One region of the Klebsiella variicola genome, then DNA from elsewhere that is predicted to be linked to it. Evidence: predicted binding sites of a transcription regulator. Region 1 holds the regulator's gene; each other region holds the start of a gene.
What was found. The regulator LexA, encoded in region 1, represses DNA repair genes until DNA is damaged. The targets are predictions, from matches to a motif close to TNCTGTATGTACATACAGNA.
Positions count from the first base shown of each region.

Region 2: SP68_RS09215 (YebG family protein) is a predicted target of LexA. The motif match lies at 2,443-2,462, and genes of this name have one in related genera.
Region 3: metR (HTH-type transcriptional regulator MetR) is a predicted target of LexA. The motif match lies at 4,119-4,138, and genes of this name have one in related genera.

Region 1 covers NZ_CP010523.2:5,179,827-5,186,720, reverse strand. The annotation lists gene ubiC (chorismate lyase) at 45-542, shown strand; gene ubiA (4-hydroxybenzoate octaprenyltransferase) at 555-1,421, shown strand; gene plsB (glycerol-3-phosphate 1-O-acyltransferase PlsB) at 1,479-3,902, opposite strand; gene SP68_RS24195 (diacylglycerol kinase) at 4,031-4,399, shown strand; gene lexA (transcriptional repressor LexA) at 4,522-5,130, shown strand; gene dinF (MATE family efflux transporter DinF) at 5,200-6,516, shown strand; gene SP68_RS24180 (CsbD family protein) at 6,752-6,894, shown strand, end outside.
Region 2 covers NZ_CP010523.2:1,962,017-1,968,910, reverse strand. The annotation lists gene ptrB (oligopeptidase B) at 1-1,155, opposite strand, end outside; gene SP68_RS09220 (tellurite resistance TerB family protein) at 1,276-1,938, opposite strand; gene SP68_RS09215 (YebG family protein) at 2,080-2,427, opposite strand; gene purT (formate-dependent phosphoribosylglycinamide formyltransferase) at 2,563-3,741, shown strand; gene SP68_RS09205 (bifunctional 4-hydroxy-2-oxoglutarate aldolase/2-dehydro-3-deoxy-phosphogluconate aldolase) at 3,799-4,440, opposite strand; gene edd (phosphogluconate dehydratase) at 4,479-6,290, opposite strand; gene zwf (glucose-6-phosphate dehydrogenase) at 6,513-6,894, opposite strand, start outside.
Region 3 covers NZ_CP010523.2:5,293,581-5,300,474, reverse strand. The annotation lists gene rhtB (homoserine/homoserine lactone efflux protein) at 1-311, opposite strand, end outside; gene pldB (lysophospholipase L2) at 421-1,413, shown strand; gene yigL (sugar/pyridoxal phosphate phosphatase YigL) at 1,458-2,258, shown strand; gene SP68_RS24725 (carboxylate/amino acid/amine transporter) at 2,347-3,246, shown strand; gene metR (HTH-type transcriptional regulator MetR) at 3,134-4,087, opposite strand; gene metE (5-methyltetrahydropteroyltriglutamate--homocysteine S-methyltransferase) at 4,335-6,599, shown strand; gene SP68_RS24705 (dienelactone hydrolase family protein) at 6,655-6,894, opposite strand, start outside.

The DNA of each region.
Region 1 (6,894 bases):
TTCTGCGATACAATGCTTTCACGTTATGTACCGGAGAATCAGGCATGTCCCATCCTGCGCTTACGCGACTGCGTGCGCTGCGCTATTTTGCCGTTATGCCATCCCTGGCGCCGCCCCTGAGTGACTGGCTGCTGCTGGAGGACTCAATGACCCAGCGCTTTGAGCAACAAGGAAAGCAGGTCACCGTGACCCTGATTAACGAAGGGTATATTGAGCGTGAGGCGCTGACTGACGAAGCGGCGCTGCTACCTGACGAGCCGCGCTACTGGCTGCGGGAGATTATACTCAATGCCGATGGCGAACCCTGGCTGGCCGGGCGCACGGTGGTGCCGGAGTCGACACTGTGTGGTCCGGAGCTGGCGCTACAGCAGCTCGGGCAGATCCCGCTGGGCCGATACCTGTTCACGTCGTCGACATTAACCCGCGATTTTATTGAAATTGGTCGCGATGCAGCGCTGTGGGGGCGTCGTTCCCGCCTGCGGCTGAGCGGCAAACCCCTGCTGCTGACCGAGCTGTTTTTGCCTGCGTCGCCGTTGTACTAAGAGGAAGAAAAAATGGAGTGGAGTCTGTCGCAGAATAAGCTGTTGGCGTTTCATCGCCTGATGCGCACTGACAAACCGATCGGCGCTTTGCTGCTGCTGTGGCCGACGCTGTGGGCGCTGTGGGTGGCCTCGCCGGGCGTCCCGCCGCTGTGGATCCTGGCGGTATTCGTCGCCGGCGTCTGGCTGATGCGCGCCGCCGGCTGCGTGGTGAATGACTATGCCGATCGAAAATTTGATGGTCACGTAAAGCGTACCGCCCGTCGTCCGCTACCGAGCGGCGACGTTACCGAGAAAGAGGCGCGAACGCTGTTTATCGTTCTGGTGTTGCTCTCCTTCCTGCTGGTGCTCACCCTCAACACCATGACCATTCTGCTGTCGGTCGCGGCGCTGGCCCTGGCGTGGGTCTACCCGTTTATGAAGCGCTACACTCATCTGCCGCAGGTGGTGCTGGGGGCCGCCTTTGGCTGGTCGATCCCGATGGCCTTCTCGGCCGTTAGCGAATCGCTGCCGCTGAGCTGTTGGCTGATGTTCCTCGCCAACATTCTGTGGGCGGTGGCCTACGATACCCAGTATGCGATGGTGGATCGCGATGACGACGTGAAGATCGGCATCAAGTCCACGGCGATCCTGTTCGGCGAAAACGATCGTCTGATTATCGGTATCCTGCAGGTGGCCGTGCTGGCGCTGATGGGCGCGGTGGGCTGGCTGAATGGGCTGGGCTGGGAATACTACTGGTCGTTGTTTGTCGCGGCAGGTCTGTTTGGCTGGCAGCAGAAGCTTATCTTCAATCGCGAGCGCGATAACTGCTTCAAAGCGTTTATGAACAATAACTACGTCGGGCTGGTACTATTCCTGGGCCTGGCGATGAGCTACCTGTAATCCCCTGTCCGCTTCCCCCCGGTGTATCGGGGGGAAGCGAGGGCAGAAAACACCGCGTTACGCGTCATCCTGCGTGACGCTTTCAATCGTCAGCCGCACATCCGACGTAATCAAGTCCGCCAGCATCCGATAAACCTTCAGCGTCTCTTCCGGCTCGGCATCGCCGGTGTCGCTAATGTAGCCTTCATCGCGCAGGGTCAGCACCAGGGTGCTGAACACCGCTTTGTCGAAGAACTCCGGCGCGTTAATGCCATGCAGCACCGACAGGCGCTGGGCCACGGTACGACTCTCTTTTTCCAGCGAACTGCGGTTGATCGACGGGTTGGCGCTCAGCAGCCAGAAGGTAATGGCATAGCGCTGCAGCGTCTCGCGCGCGCCAGCGGCCAGCAGTTGCAGGGAGCGAGAGTGCGACGGATTGAGGCTCATCACCTCGCCATCGACGACGATCAGCTCCTGACGCAGCATCTCGGCAATCAACGCATCCACCACCCCGGCCAGCTCTGCTTTCTCCCAGCGCAGGAACAGCTCGGCCTTGAGGAACGGATACAGCGTTTCGACATGGCGCAGCACTTCGGTGCGGCTGAGCTGACGATGCTGAGTCACCAGGGCGGCTAACAGCGACGGTATCACCAGCATATGGGCAATGTTGTTGCGATAGTAGGTCATCAGCACCGCCTGCTCGCGCGGCAGGATGATGATATCGCCGATGGTGTCCTTCTCCACTTCGAACTTGTTCATTTGCAGCGCGTGGTCGATAAGCTCGCTGGCCGAAGCGGAAGGTGTCGTCGCATCTGGCGAATAGGGCACATTGCGCAGCAGCGCGAGGTAGCACTCCAGCTGTTGGGTGAGCTGCTCCCGGGTCAGTGAACGCTGACGCGAGGCCAGCAGCGCCGTGCAGCACAGGTTCATGGCGTTGGCCGCGCCGGCGTTGTTGATGCGCACCATCAGGTCAGCGGCGATGTTGTTCACCGTTGGCGTCAGCCAGGAAGGGCGGATGGCTTCGATCGGGTCGATGGCTTCCCGCCACTCCGGCACATGGTGGTTAAGGTAGGTCATCAGCGGCAGTGGTTCGCCGAAGTTGACATAGCCCTGGCCAAGGTTGCGCAGCTTGCTCAAGCCACGCACCATCTGCGGCAGGCTCTCTTTCTCTTTGGTGGCGCCGCGCAGCTCTTTAGCGTAGGTGCCTACTTCCATCACGTGTTCATAGCCGATGTAGATAGGCACCAGAGTGATCGGCCGGGTGCCGCCGCGCAGCATCGCCTGGATGGTCATCGACAGCGTACCGGTCTTCGGATCGAGCAGACGGCCGGTACGGGAGCGGCCGCCTTCGACGAAATACTCGACGGAATAGCCGCGGCTGAACAGCTCGCCAAGATATTCGCGGAACACCGTGGAGTAGAGCTTGTTGCCCTTAAAGGTGCGGCGGATGAAGAACGCGCCCAGGCGGCGGAAGATCGGCCCGGCTGGCCAGAAGTTAAGGTTGATGCCCGCCGCGATATGCGGTGGCACCAGGCCCTGATGATACAGGACGTAGGAGAGCAGCAGATAGTCCATGTGGCTGCGGTGGCAGGGGACATAGACAATCTCATGGCCGTCGTGAGCCAGCTGGCGCACGCGCTCGGCGTTATGCACGTTGATCCCCTGGTACAGGCGGTTCCAGGTGAAGCCGAGAATGCGGTCGGTCAGGCGGATCATCTCGTACGAGAAGTTCGCGGCAATCTCTTCCATCAGCGCGATAGCGTTCTGCTGAGCCTTCTCATGCGAAATTTTCTTGCTGCGCGCTTCGTCTTCCACCGCGCGGGCAATCGCTTTCGAGGCCAGCAGTTTATTAAACAGATCCTGGCGGGCCGGCAGACGCGGGCCGACGGCGGCCAGGCGCTGGCGGGCAAAGTGCATCCGGGCGACGCGAGCCAGCTTCTGGGCGATGATCTTATCGGTACCGTGCTCATCCGCCATGCGACGCAGCGACACGGAAGGCGAGAAACGCACGAAACTGTCGCGGCCGAGCCAGGAGACGGCGAAAAATTTCTGAATGCCGTTCAGCATCCGCAGCGGCGGATTGACTTCTCCTTTCTCACGACCCGGCGAGCGGCCGAACATGACCGAAACCGGCACCATTTGCACATCGAGGTCCGGATGGTTGCGGTGCAGATCGAGGTAGTCGTGGAACAGCTTGATGGACTCTTCTTTTGGCGTGTAATAGGTAAACACGCGCGGCCCACCGTGGATGAATACGTAACGCGGCAGCAGCGCGCCGTCGATCTCCAGCGGTTCAAGCGGGTCGGGTAAATCATGCGCCAGGCATTGGGCGCGCAGCGTCAGCAGGTCCGCCTTGGAATTATAGGGCAGGACGTACATGACCGGACGCGAGGTATCGAGTCCTAATTCCTGGGCAGGCTCTGCCGGAATAGACTTGCTTTTTACCAGCACCCGTAATGGTAAATTCAGTAATTTATAGTAAATTCGTTGCCAGCCGGACATAAACGATGTGAAGCCTCTGGTTAATCATGCAAATGCGCGGCAAGAATAACAGAAAGTGGGCAAAATTTCCGTTACCACGCGGCAAACGCGTACACTCATCGACGTCATTTACGTAAAAAGGTTTTGTGATGGCCAATAATACCACCGGGTTAACCCGAATCATTAAGGCGGCAGGTTACTCCTGGAAAGGATTTCGCGCAGCGTGGATCAACGAGGCCGCGTTTCGTCAGGAAGGTATCGCCGCCATCGTGGCCGTCGCGATAGCCTGCTGGCTGGACGTCGACGCCATTACCCGCGTATTGCTGATTGGGTCGGTCCTGCTAGTGATGATAGTCGAAATTCTCAACAGCGCGATTGAGGCGGTCGTGGACCGTATAGGCTCGGAATATCATGAGCTTTCAGGGCGCGCCAAAGACATGGGATCGGCGGCGGTCCTGCTGGCGATTATCATCGCACTGATCACCTGGGGAACGCTGCTGTGGAGCCATTATCATTAACGTTCTTCGCTAAGCCTCGCAAAATATAAACAATCTGCCGATTTTTGTGTGCCATGTGGTTCCAAAATCACCGGTAGCTGTATATACTCACAGCATAACTGTATATACACCCAGGGGGCGGAATGAAAGCGTTAACGACCAGGCAGCAAGAGGTGTTTGATCTCATTCGGGATCATATCAGCCAGACGGGCATGCCGCCGACGCGTGCGGAAATTGCTCAGCGCTTGGGGTTCCGTTCCCCAAACGCGGCGGAAGAACACCTGAAAGCGCTGGCGCGTAAAGGCGCGATCGAGATCGTCTCCGGTGCTTCTCGCGGTATCCGCCTGCTGACGGAAGAAGAACATGGCCTGCCGCTGATCGGCCGCGTCGCCGCCGGCGAGCCGCTGCTGGCGCAGCAGCACATTGAGGGGCACTATCAGGTCGACCCGTCGATGTTTAAACCCAACGCGGATTTCCTGCTGCGCGTCAGCGGCATGTCGATGAAAGACATCGGTATCCTTGATGGCGATCTGCTGGCGGTCCACAAAACCCAGGACGTGCGTAACGGCCAGGTGGTGGTAGCGCGCATTGACGACGAAGTGACGGTGAAGCGCCTGAAAAAGCAGGGTAACGTCGTCGAACTGTTGCCGGAAAACAGCGAATTTACCCCTATCGTTGTCGATCTGCGTCAGCAGAGTTTTACCATTGAGGGTCTGGCCGTTGGCGTGATCCGTAATGGAGAATGGCTGTAACGCCTGCCCCTGCGCAGCGTCATCTGATGCATGACGCTGCGACGTTTGTCCTCAATCAGGTCTCCGAACATGCTGCTCAACGCTGCCGATAAAGCGCTGTGGCGCCTTGCGATCCCGATGATTTTCTCCAATATCACCGTCCCGCTGCTGGGGCTGGTGGATACCGCGGTGATCGGCCATCTTGACAGCCCGGTATACCTCGGCGGCGTCGCGGTTGGGGCGACGGCTACCAGTTTCCTCTTCATGCTGCTGCTGTTTTTGCGCATGAGCACCACCGGGCTCACCGCTCAGGCCTGGGGTGCCAAAGATCCGCTGCGACTGGCGCGGGCGCTGGTGCAGCCGCTGGCCCTGGCGCTGGGCGCCGGGGTTCTCATCATCCTGTTTCGCCTGCCGCTGATTAACCTCGCTCTGCATATTGTTGGCGGCAGTGAGGCGGTGCTTGAGCAGGCACGGCGGTTCCTTGAAATTCGCTGGCTCAGCGCCCCCGCTTCGCTGGCCAACCTGGTGCTGCTCGGCTGGCTGCTGGGAGTCCAGTACGCACGGGCGCCGGTGATTCTGCTGGTGGTCGGTAATCTGTTGAATATTGTGCTCGACCTGTGGCTGGTGATGGGCCTGCGGATGAACGTCCAGGGGGCTGCGCTGGCCACGGTCACCGCGGAGTACGCCACTCTCATTATTGGCCTGATGATGGCGAAGCGGGTGCTGACGCTGCGCGGCGTGTCGCTGGCAATGCTGAAAAACGCCTGGCGCGGGGATCTGCGCCGTCTGCTGGCGTTGAATCGGGACATCATGCTGCGTTCCCTGCTGCTACAGCTGTGCTTTGGCGCGCTGACCGTGTACGGCGCGCGTCTGGGCAGCGACATTGTGGCGGTCAATGCGGTACTGATGACCATGCTGACCTTTACCGCCTATGCGCTGGATGGTTTTGCCTATGCCGTGGAGGCCCACTCCGGCCAGGCCTACGGCGCGCGCGACGGCAGCCAGCTGCTGGAAGTCTGGCGGGCGGCCTGCCGGCAGTCTGGCATGGTGGCGCTGGCGTTTGCCCTGATTTATAGCCTGGCGGGGGAGTACATCATCGCGTTGTTAACCTCGCTGCCTTCTCTGCAGCAGCTGGCCGATCGCTATCTGATCTGGCAGGCCATCCTGCCGGTGGTGGGCGTCTGGTGCTATCTGCTGGACGGCATGTTTATCGGCGCCACACGCGGCGCGGAGATGCGGAACAGCATGGCGGTCGCCGCGGCGGGGTTTGCTGTAACGCTGCTTTCGGTCCCGCTGCTCGGTAACCACGGTCTGTGGCTGGCGCTGGCGGTGTTCCTCGCCCTGCGCGGCCTGTCTCTGGCGCTGATCTGGCGTCGCCACTGGCGACACGGCACCTGGTTTAGCTAGTCATTGCCGTTCATCACGGCCATCTATGAATTCCCGCGGTTGCGCGCCGCTTACCGGGGCAACTCAGTAGCCCGGCTCAGCGTAGCGCAAGCCGGGAAAATCGCCTCAGCCTTACCCATCGGTATGATGGTTAAAAATTCCGAATAACGAATCGGTACCAGCATTCTCATCTATAGTTAATACCATGTCCGGTACAAAACGGGCTGTAAACCCACCGAATGATGAGGACGTTATCATGAATAAAGACGAAATCGGCGGTAACTGGAAACAGTTGAAAGGTAAAGCCAAGGAACAGTGGGGCAAACTTACCGATGATGATATGACCGTGATCGAAGGTAAGCGCGATCAGCTGGTCGGTAAAATTCAGGAACGGTACGG
Region 2 (6,894 bases), 2.3 Mb from region 1:
CGGCGTGGTCATGGAGGAATACCCGTAGCGCAGTCGCGACGTTTCAGGTTCCGGATTATAGGCAAGCCAGGTGACATAGGCCGGATCGTCAAAGGCGATCCCTACCACCTCCCGGGTCTTGCGGTTAATTTGCCGCAGGCTGGTCAGGCCGCGCTGGCGCTCCTCGACGACCAGCCAGTCAGTAAACAGGGTAAATCCTTCGAGCATCACGTCGTGACGCGGCGGGATCAGCGTGGTCCACTGATCTTCATCGCGCAGCACAGTACGGTAGAGGCCAAAATTCTTCCCCTCCCGGTTGGATCGCAGATAGAACGCGTGCTGATAGTGATCGAGGCTGTATTCGTGATCTTTCCGCCGCGGCAGGAAGCAGACCGGCTCGGCGTCAGGGAGTTCGGCGTTGAGCAGTAATGCTTCACTGGTGGTGGCGCTGGAGAGATAAATCACCACGAACTGCTGGGAAGTGGTCTTATGTACGCTGACGTAGAAGGTCTCATCTTTTTCTTCATAGACCAGCACATCACTCTGCGCCGCGGTACCCACCGTGTGGCGCCAGACCTGATAAGGCAGCAGTGTGGTGGGATGTTTACGCACGTACCACACAAAGCGGGAATCATTGCTCCAGGCAAACCCGGAGGTAACATTTTCCAGGATCTCCGGGTACCATTCACCGCTGCTAAGGTTGCAGAAGCGCAGGCCATACTGGCGGCGGGAAAGATAATCCTCCGCCACCGCCATCAATTGGTTATTCGGCGCGACGCCCAGTCCGCCAAGGGTGTAGAACTCACTCTTCGCCGCCCGCTGGTTGCCGTCGAGCAGGATCTCCCACTCGTCCCACTCCTCTTTGAGCACCGACTGGCGCTGATAGATGGCGTATTCACAGCCCGGCTCGTAAACCTGACGGTAGCGAAAACCATTTTTACTGTAAGGGGCGGAGACTTCCCGTTGCGGAATGCGGTCGATAATTTCTTTCAGCAGACGTTCCTGCAGGCTGAGCTGCGAATCCATCACCCGCTTGCCATAGGCGTTCTCCGCGTGCAGGTACTCCAGCACGTCAGGTCGCGCGCGCTCATCGTCGCGCAGCCAGTAATAGTTATCGATGCGTGTATCGCCATGCAAGGTCATGGCGTGAGGGATCCGTTTGGCTTTAGGTGGCATGTTGTTCTTCTGCTGCTTTATCGTGACACAAGAGCATTCAGGTCACACGGCGGCGCCTGAATGATGACGTGTCTATAAGGGTGGCAAAAGACGCGGGCGATGCAAGCGAAACGTGATAATTTAGACGCTTAGCGCTTGTTTTTGTGACTGGATATCCTGTTCTATATCGGCCCGGACATCCTTTGGCAGTGACAAAGCGTCTCCCAGCGCGTTCAGATAACTGCGTTCCATAAAGTGGTCGATATCAATGACCGCGCAGCTGACGTAGTAGATCTCCAGTGCCTCCTGCGGATCAACGATGCCCTCCGCCAGACGCTGAGGATCCAGCGGTTGGGCCAGCGCCTGGTCGATCAGCACCCGGGCCTGAACGTCGATATTGGCCGCCCGCAGCTGGGCTTCAATATTAGCCCGTTCGTGGTCATCTATATGACCATCGCTCCTGGCGGCAAAAACCAGCGCGGTGATCAGTCGCACGCTGCGCGGATCAACATCCGCCGGCACGGCAGCCGGCGTGTTCGCCCCGGGGACAGGCGCGTTTTGAGCGCGCATCTTCTGCTGATACTTGTTCCATAACACCGTACCCGCCACCGCCCCACCGCCAGCCAGCAGCGCGCTGGTGCCGTACTTCGCCAGCAGTTTGCGTGAGGATTTACTGGCCACCAGCAACCCGGCCAGCCCGCCAATCGCGCCGGGCAGCAGTGCGCTCCCTTTTGACGACTCGCCTGTCGATGACGCGCCCTGCTGCCCGAGCAGCGACTGTAGTTGATTAAGCCAGTTAGCCATGGTTTTCCTCTCAGGTGATAAAACACTGCTATCAGCCTAAACGACGCGATGTCAGGAAATGTTAGATCTGGCTAAAGATGCGCAAAGGTGGGCGCGGCAGACAAATCCCTGCCCAGCAAGGCCATAGCTGGCTGCCGCCAGTCAGGCCACTTTCGCCTTACGCGCTTTGGTCGCTGGCGCCGCGGCGTCTTCCGCTGGAGAAGCCTCTTCTGCCGCCGACGGCGCGGGTGAGTCGTGCGCGGACGCATCCTGCTCCGGCAATCGGCCGACGCGCAGGATATGCTGCAGCGCCTCTTTTCGCTCTGCCAGCCACATCGCCATGGTGTCACGCTGGGCGTCATCCATCTCCAGCGGCGATGCCACCAGCCAGTCATTCAGCACCTCTGCCAGATCGAGCATTTTGTCGTAAGCGTCGGCCTCTTTTTTGCTGGCAAAAGACATTTTTTCCTCACCTTCGCGGATCACAACATATTTAATTTCAACCGCCATGCTGCAGCCTCTCAATACTGTATTTTTATACAGTATAACAAATTTCCTCTCCGGACTCAACTCACGCGCGTAAAGACAGACGCAAACGTTTTCGTTTATAATCGGCAGCATCTTTTTTTACTGCGGAAGAGAGTTATGACTGTATTAGGCACCGCGCTGCGCCCGGCAGCCACCAAAGTAATGCTGTTAGGTTCCGGCGAGCTGGGCAAAGAAGTCGCTATTGAATGTCAGCGTCTGGGCATTGAAACTATCGCCGTCGACCGCTACCCCGATGCCCCGGCGATGCAGGTCGCCCACCGCGCCCATGTCATCAATATGCTGCACGGCGAGAGCCTGCGCGCTCTGATTGAACAGGAAAAACCCGATTACATCGTGCCGGAGATCGAAGCTATTGCTACCGATACCCTGGTTGAACTGGAACAGGCCGGGCAGAAAGTAGTCCCCACGGCGCGGGCGGCTAAGCTCACCATGAACCGCGAAGGCATTCGCCGCCTGGCGGCAGAAGAGCTGCAGCTCCCCACCTCCAGCTATCGCTTTGCCGACAGCGAAGAAGGCTTCCGCGCGGCGGTCACCGACATCGGTTTGCCGTGCATCGTCAAACCAGTGATGAGCTCCTCCGGCAAAGGTCAGAGCTTTATCCGCTCGGCTGACCAGCTCAGCGAAGCCTGGCGCTATGCGCAGCAGGGCGGCCGCGCCGGCGCCGGGCGGGTGATCGTCGAGGGGGTGGTGAATTTCGATTTCGAAATCACCCTGCTCACCGTCAGCGCCGTCGACGGCGTGCATTTCTGCGCCCCGGTTGGCCATCGCCAGGAAGACGGCGATTACCGTGAGTCCTGGCAACCACAGCAGATGAGCGACCTGGCCCTCGAACGTGCCCAGGCCATCGCCCGCAAGGTAGTGCTGGCGCTGGGGGGTCATGGCCTGTTTGGCGTGGAACTGTTCGTATGCGGCGACGAGGTGATCTTCAGCGAAGTTTCCCCGCGCCCACACGACACCGGCATGGTAACGCTGATCTCGCAGGATCTCTCGGAATTCGCCCTGCACGTTCGTGCCTTTCTTGGACTGCCCGTCGGCGCTATCCGCCAGTATGGTCCGGCCGCTTCCGCAGTGATCCTTCCGCAGCTGACCAGTCAGAACGTCAGCTTTGGCCAGCTGCAATCGGCCGTCGGGGCTGGCCTGCAGCTGCGACTGTTCGGCAAGCCCGAGATTGACGGTACCCGCCGCCTGGGGGTGACCCTCGCCGTTGCCGATTCGGTTGAAGAGGCCGTAGCGCGGGCTAAAACCGCCGCCGCGGCGGTCATCGTCGAAGGATAGAGACAAAAAAACCCGGTCGCGTTGCCGCTGACCGGGTTGTCGACCCTGAGGCGCGGTTTACTTCGCGCCTTCCACCGCTTCACGCGCCAGGGTGGTGATGCGATCGTAGTCGCCGGCCTCCAGCGCGTCGGCTGGCACCAGCCAGGAACCGCCGATGCACAGCACGCTGTTCAGCGCCAGGTAGTCACGGTAGTTGGCCGGAGAGATACCGCCGGTCGGGCAGAAACGAATGTGGCCGAACGGACCAGCAATCGCCTGCAGGGCTTTCACGCCGCCGTTGGCTTCCGCCGGGAAGAATTTAAACTCTTTCAGACCATACTGCATACCCAGCATCAGCTCGGAAACCGTGCTGATCCCCGGGATCAGCGGAATGGTGCCGTCTTCGGTCGCCGCTTTCAGCAGGGATTCGGTCAGTCCCGGGCTGATAGCGAACTGCGCGCCAGCTTCCGTTACCGCTTTCAGTTGCTCGACGTTGGTGACCGTGCCCGCGCCGACAATCGCGTCCGGCACTTCTTTAGCAATCGCGCGGATCGCTTCCAGGGCGCACTCGGTGCGCAGGGTGACTTCCAGCACGCGCACGCCGCCCGCGACCAGCGCTTTCGCCATCGGTACCGCATGCTCCAGCTTTTTCACCACGATAACCGGGACAACCGGACCGGAGGTGAGGATTGCTTCTGCTGTTGTTTTCCAGTTTTTCATCAGGATTTTCTCTCGCCAGATCTAGAAATAAAATCGTCTTAAAAAGTGATGCAGGTTGCGCCCTGCTCCGCGCCAGAGAGCTTCTCACGCAGCGCCCCAAACATCTCCCGACCGGTTCCCACGCGCGACGCGCTGAGGTCAGGGATATGCGGCTGGCGCGCCGCCAGTTCGGCATCGTCCACCAGCAGCGTCAGTTCTCCCGTCTGCCCGTTCACGCGAATCACATCGCCATCGCGCACTTTCGCCAGCAACCCACCATCATAGGCTTCAGGCGTGACATGGATAGCTGACGGGACTTTACCGGAGGCGCCAGAGAGTCGGCCATCGGTCACCAGCGCTATTTTGAAACGGCGGTCCAATAATACACCAAGTGGCGGCATAAGTTTATGTAATTCTGGCATCCCGTTCGCTTTTGGCCCCTGATGACGGACCACCACCACACAATCTTTATCCAGCAGGCCCGCTTCAAAGGCCGGCAATACGTCGTGTTGGCTCTCGAACACCACCGCCGGCGCTTCAATCACCTGATTCTCCACCGGGACAGCCGAGGTTTTCATTACCGCGCGCCCCAGGTTGCCGCTCAGCACCTTGGTGCCGCCGTGGCGGGAGAACGGTTTCTCGAAGGTCGCGATGACCTGATCGTCAAGCGGCGCTGTCGCCCCTTCACGCCAGTCCAGCTCGCCGTTGTTGAGCCACGGCTCCAGGGTATAACGCGACAGACCAAAGCCAGCGACGGTGTGAACATCCTCATGCAGCAGGCCGCCTTTCAGCAGCTCGCGCACCAGTACCGGAACGCCGCCCGCCGCCTGGAAGTGGTTGATATCCGCCGGGCCGTTGGGATAGAGGCGCGCCAGCAGCGGCACCACGTCTGACAGGTCGGAGAAATCGTCCCAGTTAATGATGATCCCCGCCGCGCGGGCCATCGCCACCAGGTGCATGGTATGGTTGGTGGAGCCACCGGTCGCCAGCAGCGCCACGATGCCGTTGACCACCACTTTTTCGTCGAACATTTTCCCCAGCGGCATCCACTCGTTGCCATTGCCGGTCATGCGGGTGACCTGGCGTGCGGCAGCGGCGGTCAGTGCGTCCCGCAGCGGGGCATCCGGATGGACGAAGGACGAGCCCGGCAGTTGCATGCCCATAAACTCGACCACCATCTGGTTGGTGTTCGCCGTCCCGTAGAAAGTACAGGTCCCCGGCGCGTGATACGAGGCAGCTTCAGACTCCAGCAGCGCCATACGATCCACTTTACCTTCCGCGTACAGCTGGCGAATGCGGACCTTCTCTTTATTAGCCAGGCCGCTGGCCATTGGACCGGACGGAATAAAGACCGACGGCAGATGGCCGAAAGAGAGTGCCGCCATGGTCAGGCCGGGGACAATTTTATCGCACACGCCGAGGTATAGCGCGCCATCGAACATGTTATGCGACAGACCGATAGCGGCGGACATGGCGATCACTTCGCGGCTCAGCAATGAGAGCTCCATACCGTCCTGCCCCTGGGTTACGCCGTCGCACATTGCCGGCACGCCGCCGGCCACCTGGCCGACCGCATTGGCGCTATGCAGCGCTTTACGGATGATGTCCGGATAGTGTTCGTAGGGCTGGTGAGCGGACAACATATCGTTGTAGGAGGTAATGATGGCGATATTGTTGCGCAACATGCTTTTCAGAGAGGCTTTGTCGTCAGCCTGACAGGCCGCGAAACCGTGAGCCAGATTGCCGCAGGCCAGTTGCGCACGATGCACGGTGTCGGTTTTGGCCTGGTTAATCCTTGCGAGGTAAGCCGCGCGGGTGTCACGCGACCGTTCGATAATGCGATTTGTTACCCGTAACATTGTCGAATTCATAAAGGCTCCTCAAATTTGTATCTGTCCGGCCGCTGCGTGATGACGTATTTTTGTGCTAAAGGCCACCAACACCAGCGCTCAGGGGCAAAATGTCTGAAAGCAGTGTAATAAAAAAAGCCCCGTGGGTGAATCCTCATGGGGCTTAAAAGATTAAAAAGCGTGCGACTTTCTGCGTCAGATCATGTTACCGGTAAAATAACCCTGACGGATTAGGCGACGAGCTTACTCGAACTCGTTCCATGAGCGGCCGTCACGGGTGATCATCGCCACCGACGCAACCGGTCCCCAGGTCCCTGCCTGATACGGTTTCGGCGCATCGCGGTCGGCAGCCCAGGCTTCGGTGATGGAATCCACCCATTTCCACGCCTCTTCCACTTCATCACGGCGCACGAACAGCGCCTGGATACCGCGCATGGTCTCCAGCAGCAGACGCTCATAAGCATCGGCCAGGTGCGTCTGGTTGAAGGTCTCGGAGTAGCTCAGATCCAGCTTGGTGATCTGCAGATTATGCTTATGGTCGAGGCCCGGCACTTTGTTCAGCACCTGGATATCCACCCCTTCGTCCGGCTGCAGACGAATGGTCAGCTTGTTCTGCGGCAGCTCC
Region 3 (6,894 bases), 110 kb from region 1:
TTCGCCAGCGTATTCAGGTCGATCGCCCCCGCCGCCCGCCATTGCTGGATCCCCAGCCAGATAAGATAAGCCGCGCCGGCCCATTTCAGCACTTCAAAGGCCAGCACCGAGCGGGAGAAAAGGGTGCCGAGACCAACACCAACCAGCACGATATGAATAACCAGCCCGGTCTGCAAACCGGCAATCGACGCCGCCGCGCCGCGGTAACCGTGGTTAATGGAGGTGGTCATGGTATTAATCGCTCCGGAACCTGGTGACAGGCTGAGAATGATTGATGTCAGCAGGTAGGCGAACCACCACTCAATGGTCATGAGAAACTCCCTGATTGTCTGTTTTTATGCCACAATACGCTATTGTGTCAGCATTGTGTGATACACGGCAAAAAAACGATTTTCAGCGGTTAACAGGGGTGTAAACCCGATGTTTGGGCAGAAAAAGGACTGGGAAACACGAGAAAACGCGTTTGCGGCCTTTAGTATGGGGCCGCTGACGGATTTCTGGCGACAGCGCGAAGAGGCTGAATTTAAAGGCGTCGATGATGTACCGGTACGCTTTGTTCGCTTCTGCGCGCAAAATAACGATCGTCTGGTGCTGATTTGCCCCGGGCGCATTGAAAGCTACGTGAAGTATGCCGAAGTCGCCTACGATCTCTTTCACAGCGGCTTTGACGTGATGATCATCGATCATCGCGGCCAGGGACGCTCGGGCCGCCTGCTCTCTGATACCCACCGCGGACACGTCGTCAACTTCAGCGACTATGTCGATGACCTGGCGGCGCTCTGGCAGCAGCAGGTGGTCCCCGGACACTGGCGAAAACGGTTTATCCTCGCTCACTCTATGGGCGGGGCGATTGCCACGCTTTTTCTGCAACGTTACCAGGCGCATTGCGATGCGATTGCGCTCTGCGCGCCGATGTTCGGGATTATCATTCGATTGCCGGACTGGATGGTGCGCCATATTCTCGACTGGGCTGAGGGCCATCAGCGCATTCGCGAAGAGTATGCCATCGGTACCGGGCGCTGGCGGGCGCTGCCTTTTGCCGTTAACGTGCTGACGCACAGTCGACAACGCTATAGTCGCAACCTGCGCTTCTATGCCGATGAACCGCGACTGCAGGTTGGCGGCCCGACCTGGCACTGGGTGCGTGAGGGCATGCTGGCCAGCGACGAAGTGCTGGCGAATGTGGAAAAAGATACCGCCCCGACGCTGCTTTTACAGGCAGAGGAGGAGCGGGTGGTCGATAATCTGATGCACGACCGCTATTGTGAATTACGGGCCGCTGCCGGCCATCCCTGTGAGGGCGGTAAACCGCTCGTCATTGAAGGGGCATATCATGAGATCCTTTTTGAAAAGGACGCTATGCGCTCAGTCGCGCTCAATGCCATCGTCGAGTTTTTCAATCGACATACTTAATCCGACGATAACGCTCGTCGCCCTGCTTAGAGGTTAACTTTTTTATGTACCAGGTTGTTGCGTCTGATTTAGACGGCACGCTGCTTTCCCCCGATCATTTCCTGACCCCGTATGCCAAAGAGACGCTGAAATTGCTCACCGCCCGTGGGATCAATTTCGTCTTCGCCACCGGCCGTCACTACATCGACGTCGGGCAGATCCGCGATAATCTCGGCATCCGGTCGTACATGATCACCTCTAACGGCGCCCGGGTTCACGATAGCGATGGTCAGCAAATCTTTGCCCATAACCTCGACCGCGATATTGCCGCCGACCTGTTTGAGATCGTGCGTAACGACCCGAAAATCGTCACTAACGTCTATCGGGAAGACGAGTGGTATATGAACCGCCATCGTCCGGAAGAGATGCGCTTCTTCAAGGAGGCGGTGTTTAACTACAAGCTGTATGAGCCGGGCGAACTGGATCCGCAGGGGATCAGCAAAGTATTCTTTACCTGCGAGGATCACGAGCATCTGCTGCCGCTGGAGCAGGCGATGAACGCCCGCTGGGGCGATCGCGTGAACGTCAGCTTCTCCACCTTAACCTGCCTGGAAGTCATGGCGGGTGGGGTATCGAAGGGGCATGCGCTGGAGGCGGTGGCGAAAATGCTCGGTTACACTCTTGCCGATTGCATCGCCTTCGGCGACGGTATGAACGACGCTGAGATGCTGTCGATGGCCGGCAAAGGCTGCATCATGGCCAACGCCCATCAACGGCTGAAGGATCTGCATCCGGAACTGGAAGTGATCGGCAGTAACGCCGACGATGCGGTCCCGCACTACCTGCGTAAGCTATACCTCGACTGAAAAAGATTGACGACTGGCGAATAACTGTCCAGTCGTCAACCTGACTCTTCGCTACAATGCCTGTTCTTTATCCAACGAGACGACCATTGTGGCGCTGTTAATTATCACCACTATCCTGTGGGCCTTTTCTTTTAGCCTGATTGGCGAATACCTGGCCGGTAGCGTCGACAGCTATTTTTCGGTGCTGATGCGTGTGGGCCTGGCGGCGCTGGTGTTCCTGCCTTTCCTGCGCACGCGCGGCCAGTCTCCGCGCACGATCGTGCTCTATATGCTGGTGGGCGCGATGCAGCTTGGCATCATGTATCTGCTGGCTTTCCGCGCCTATCTCTATCTGACGGTTTCGGAATTTCTGCTGTTTACCGTGTTTACCCCGCTGTATATCACGCTGATCTACGACCTGCTCAGCGGACGTAAGCTGCGCTGGGGCTATCTGCTGAGTGCTGCGCTGGCGGTGCTGGGGGCGGCGATTATCCGCTATGACAAAGTCAGCGATCATTTCTGGACCGGGCTGTTACTGGTGCAGTTGTCAAACCTCTGCTTCGCTATCGGCATGGTGGGTTACAAGCGCCTGATGGAGGTACGTCCGATGCCGCAGCACAATGCCTTTGCCTGGTTTTATGTCGGGGCCTTTATCGTGGCGGTGGCAGCGTGGTTTATGCTGGGCAACCCCCAGAAGCTGCCGACCACCACGCTGCAGTGGAGCGTGCTGGTGTGGCTCGGCGTGGTGGCTTCCGGGCTGGGTTACTTTATGTGGAACTATGGCGCCACGCAGGTGGATGCCGGCACGCTGGGGATCATGAATAACGTCCATGTCCCCGCGGGTCTACTGGTAAACCTCGCCATCTGGCAGGAGCAGCCGCACTGGCCGAGCTTTATTAGCGGAGCGTTGGTGATCCTGGCCTCGCTGTGGGTCCATCGCCGCTGGGTCGCTCCGCACTCCGGACAAACGGCAGATGATCGCAGGCGTGGTTCCGCGCAGAGCGAATAAACGCTTCGGTGACCGGTTGACGCTGTTCGCCATCGCGGACGGCCGCGTACAACCGGCTCCATAATCCCTCACCCAGGGTTTTGGTGACCACCAGACCCTGGCGTTCAAAGCTTTCCACCACCCAGTGCGGCAGCGCGGCGATGCCCATCCTTGCGGCCACCATCTGGATCAGCAACAGCGTGTTATCGACGCTTTTCAGCTGGGGACTGATGCCGGCCGGCTGCAGGAAATGGCGCCAGATGTCGAGGCGCCCGCGCTGCACGGGATAAATCAGCAGTGTTTCCGCGGCCAGGTCCTCTGGCGTAATCAGCGTCTTCGTGGCTAACGGGTGCTCGGGCGCCAGCACCAGACGCACCTCATAATCAAACATCGGCGAGTAGTGCAGACCGCTGCGCGGCAGGATATCGGAGGTCATCACCAGATCCAGTTCGCCCTGCTGCAGCGCAGGCTGCGGGTCGAAGGTCACTCCGGAATGGAAGTCGACCTCCACGTGCGGCCAGCGGGCGCGGAAATTCTCCAGCGCCGGCGTCAGCCACTGAATACAGCTGTGACATTCGATAGCCAGGCGCAGCCGGGTCTGCTGTGGTTCGTTACAGTCCTGCAGGGCGCGAGCGATCTGCGGCAGCACCTGATTGGCCAACTGCAGCAGAATTTCCCCTTGCGGCGTGAAGCGTAGTGGCTGGCTTTTACGCACAAACAAACGGAAGCCAAGGCGCTGTTCCAGATCGCTGAACTGGTGAGACAAGGCGGACTGGGTCTGGTGCAGGGCCGCTGCCGCACCCGCCAGTGAACCGCTGTTCCGCAACGCTTGCAGCGTTTTCAGATGTTTAATTTCGATCATGAAAGTCCTTCACTTCGCCATGAGCAATTTGCGCTTGAGGAATATACAGTAACTGTCAATTATGGATGTGTAAACATCTGGACGTCTAAAACTCGTCATATTTCGACTTGCAGATGCGTTGGCTGCCTCGCTTACCCCAGTCACTTACTTCAGTAAGCTCCTGGGGATGCGCATCGTTGCCGCCTTCCTGCAAGCCGAACTATTTAGAGTTTTTCTTCAGATTCAATGAAATAAGAGAGGAACAAAAATGACAATTATTAACCACACCCTCGGTTTTCCTCGCGTTGGCCTGCGCCGCGAGCTGAAAAAAGCGCAAGAGAGCTACTGGGCGGGCAACGCCACTCGCGAGGAACTGCTGACAGTAGGCCGTGAGCTGCGTGCCCGCCACTGGGAGCAGCAGAAACAGGCGGGCGTTGATCTGCTGCCGGTGGGGGATTTCGCCTGGTACGACCATGTTCTGACTACCAGCCTGCTGCTTGGCAACGTGCCGGCTCGTCATCAGAACAAAGACGGATCCATCGATATCGATACCCTGTTCCGCATTGGCCGCGGCCGTGCGCCGACTGGCGAACCGGCCGCCGCTGCGGAAATGACCAAATGGTTTAACACCAACTATCACTACATGGTGCCGGAGTTCGTGAAGGGCCAGCAGTTCAAACTGACCTGGACCCAACTGCTGGATGAAGTAGACGAAGCGCTGGCGCTGGGCCACAAGATCAAGCCCGTGCTGCTGGGGCCGGTAACGTACCTGTGGCTGGGTAAAGTGAAAGGTGAACCGTTTGACCGTCTGAGCCTGCTGAATGACATCCTGCCGGTTTACCAGCAGGTGCTGGCCGAACTGGCGAAGCGCGGCATCGAGTGGGTGCAGATTGATGAACCGGCGCTGGTGCTGGAGCTGCCGCCAGCGTGGCTGGAGGCCTTTAAACCGGCTTATGACGCCCTGCAGGGCCAGGTGAAACTGCTGCTGACCACCTATTTTGAAGGCATTAGTGACAATCTCGCGACCATTGCTGCGCTACCGGTCCAGGGGCTGCACGTCGATCTGGTGCACGGCAAAGATGATGTTGCCGAGCTGCACAACCGCCTGCCGGCCGACTGGCTGCTGTCTGCGGGTCTGATCAATGGGCGCAACGTCTGGCGCGCCGATCTCACCGAAAAGTATGCGCAAATTAAAGACCTCGTCGGTAAACGCGACCTCTGGGTCGCGTCATCCTGTTCTCTGCTGCATAGCCCGATCGATCTGAGCGTGGAGACGCGCCTTGATGCGGAAGTGAAGAGCTGGTTTGCCTTCGCGCTGCAGAAATGCGGCGAGCTGGCGCTGCTGCGCGATGCGCTGAACAGCGGCGATACGGCGGCGATTACCGAGTGGAGCGCGCCAATCCAGGCCCGTCGCCATTCGACCCGCGTGCACAACGCGGAAGTGGAAAAACGGCTGGCGGCGATCACCGCTCAGGACAGCCAGCGTGCCAGCCCCTATGAGGTTCGCGCGCAGGCACAGCGCCAGCGCTTTAACCTGCCGAAATGGCCGACCACCACCATCGGGTCATTCCCGCAAACGACGGAGATCCGCGGTCTGCGCCTGGACTTCAAAAAGGGCAACCTTGACGCCAGTCATTATCGGACGGGGATTGCGGAACATATTAAGCAGGCGATCGTCGAGCAGGAGCGGTTAGGTTTAGACGTACTGGTGCACGGAGAAGCCGAGCGGAACGACATGGTGGAATACTTCGGTGAACATCTGGACGGTTTTATCTTCACGCAAAACGGCTGGGTGCAGAGCTATGGTTCCCGTTGCGTGAAGCCGCCGGTGGTGATCGGCGACGTCAGCCGTCCGCAGGCGATCACCGTCGACTGGGCGAAGTACGCGCAGTCGCTGACCGACAAGCCAGTGAAAGGGATGCTCACTGGACCGGTGACCATTCTGTGCTGGTCCTTCCCGCGGGAAGATGTCAGCCGTGAAACCATCGCGAAACAGATTGCGCTGGCCCTGCGTGATGAAGTGGCGGATCTGGAAGCGGCGGGGATCGGCATCATCCAGATTGATGAGCCGGCGCTGCGCGAAGGGTTACCGCTGAAGCGCAGCGACTGGGATTCCTATCTGCAGTGGGGTGTGGAAGCCTTCCGCCTTAATGCTGCGGTCGCCAAAGACGACACGCAGATCCACACCCACATGTGCTATTGCGAGTTCAACGACATCATGGACTCCATTGCCGCGCTGGATGCCGACGTGATCACCATTGAAACCTCGCGGTCCGATATGGAGCTGCTGGAGTCGTTCGAAGCGTTCGAGTATCCCAATGAGATCGGGCCGGGGGTATATGATATTCACTCGCCGAACGTGCCGAGCGTGGAGTGGATAGAAGCGCTGCTGGCAAAAGCCGCGCAGCGTATCCCGGCGGAGCGGCTGTGGGTTAACCCGGACTGCGGCCTGAAAACTCGCGGCTGGCCGGAAACCCGCGCCGCGCTGGCGAATATGGTGCAAGCGGCGCAGAATCTGCGCGAATCCGCCTGATAGTCAGGCGAAAAATAATAAGGAGGCATTTGCCTCCTTTTTTTGCATCGGGTGATTACCCTTTTTTACCGCCATACTGGGCAAACCACGCGAGCATGCGCTGCCAGCCGTCTTTGGCTGACTCTTCATGATAGCTGGCGCGATAGTCGGCGTTAAAGGCATGATCGGCTTCGGGATAGACCACGATTTCCGCTGTGGCGTTGGCCGCCCGCAGCGCCTGACGCATGGTCTCGATGGTGTCCTGTGGAATACTGGCGTCTTTAGCGCCGTACAGACCAAGCACCGGGGCGTTGAG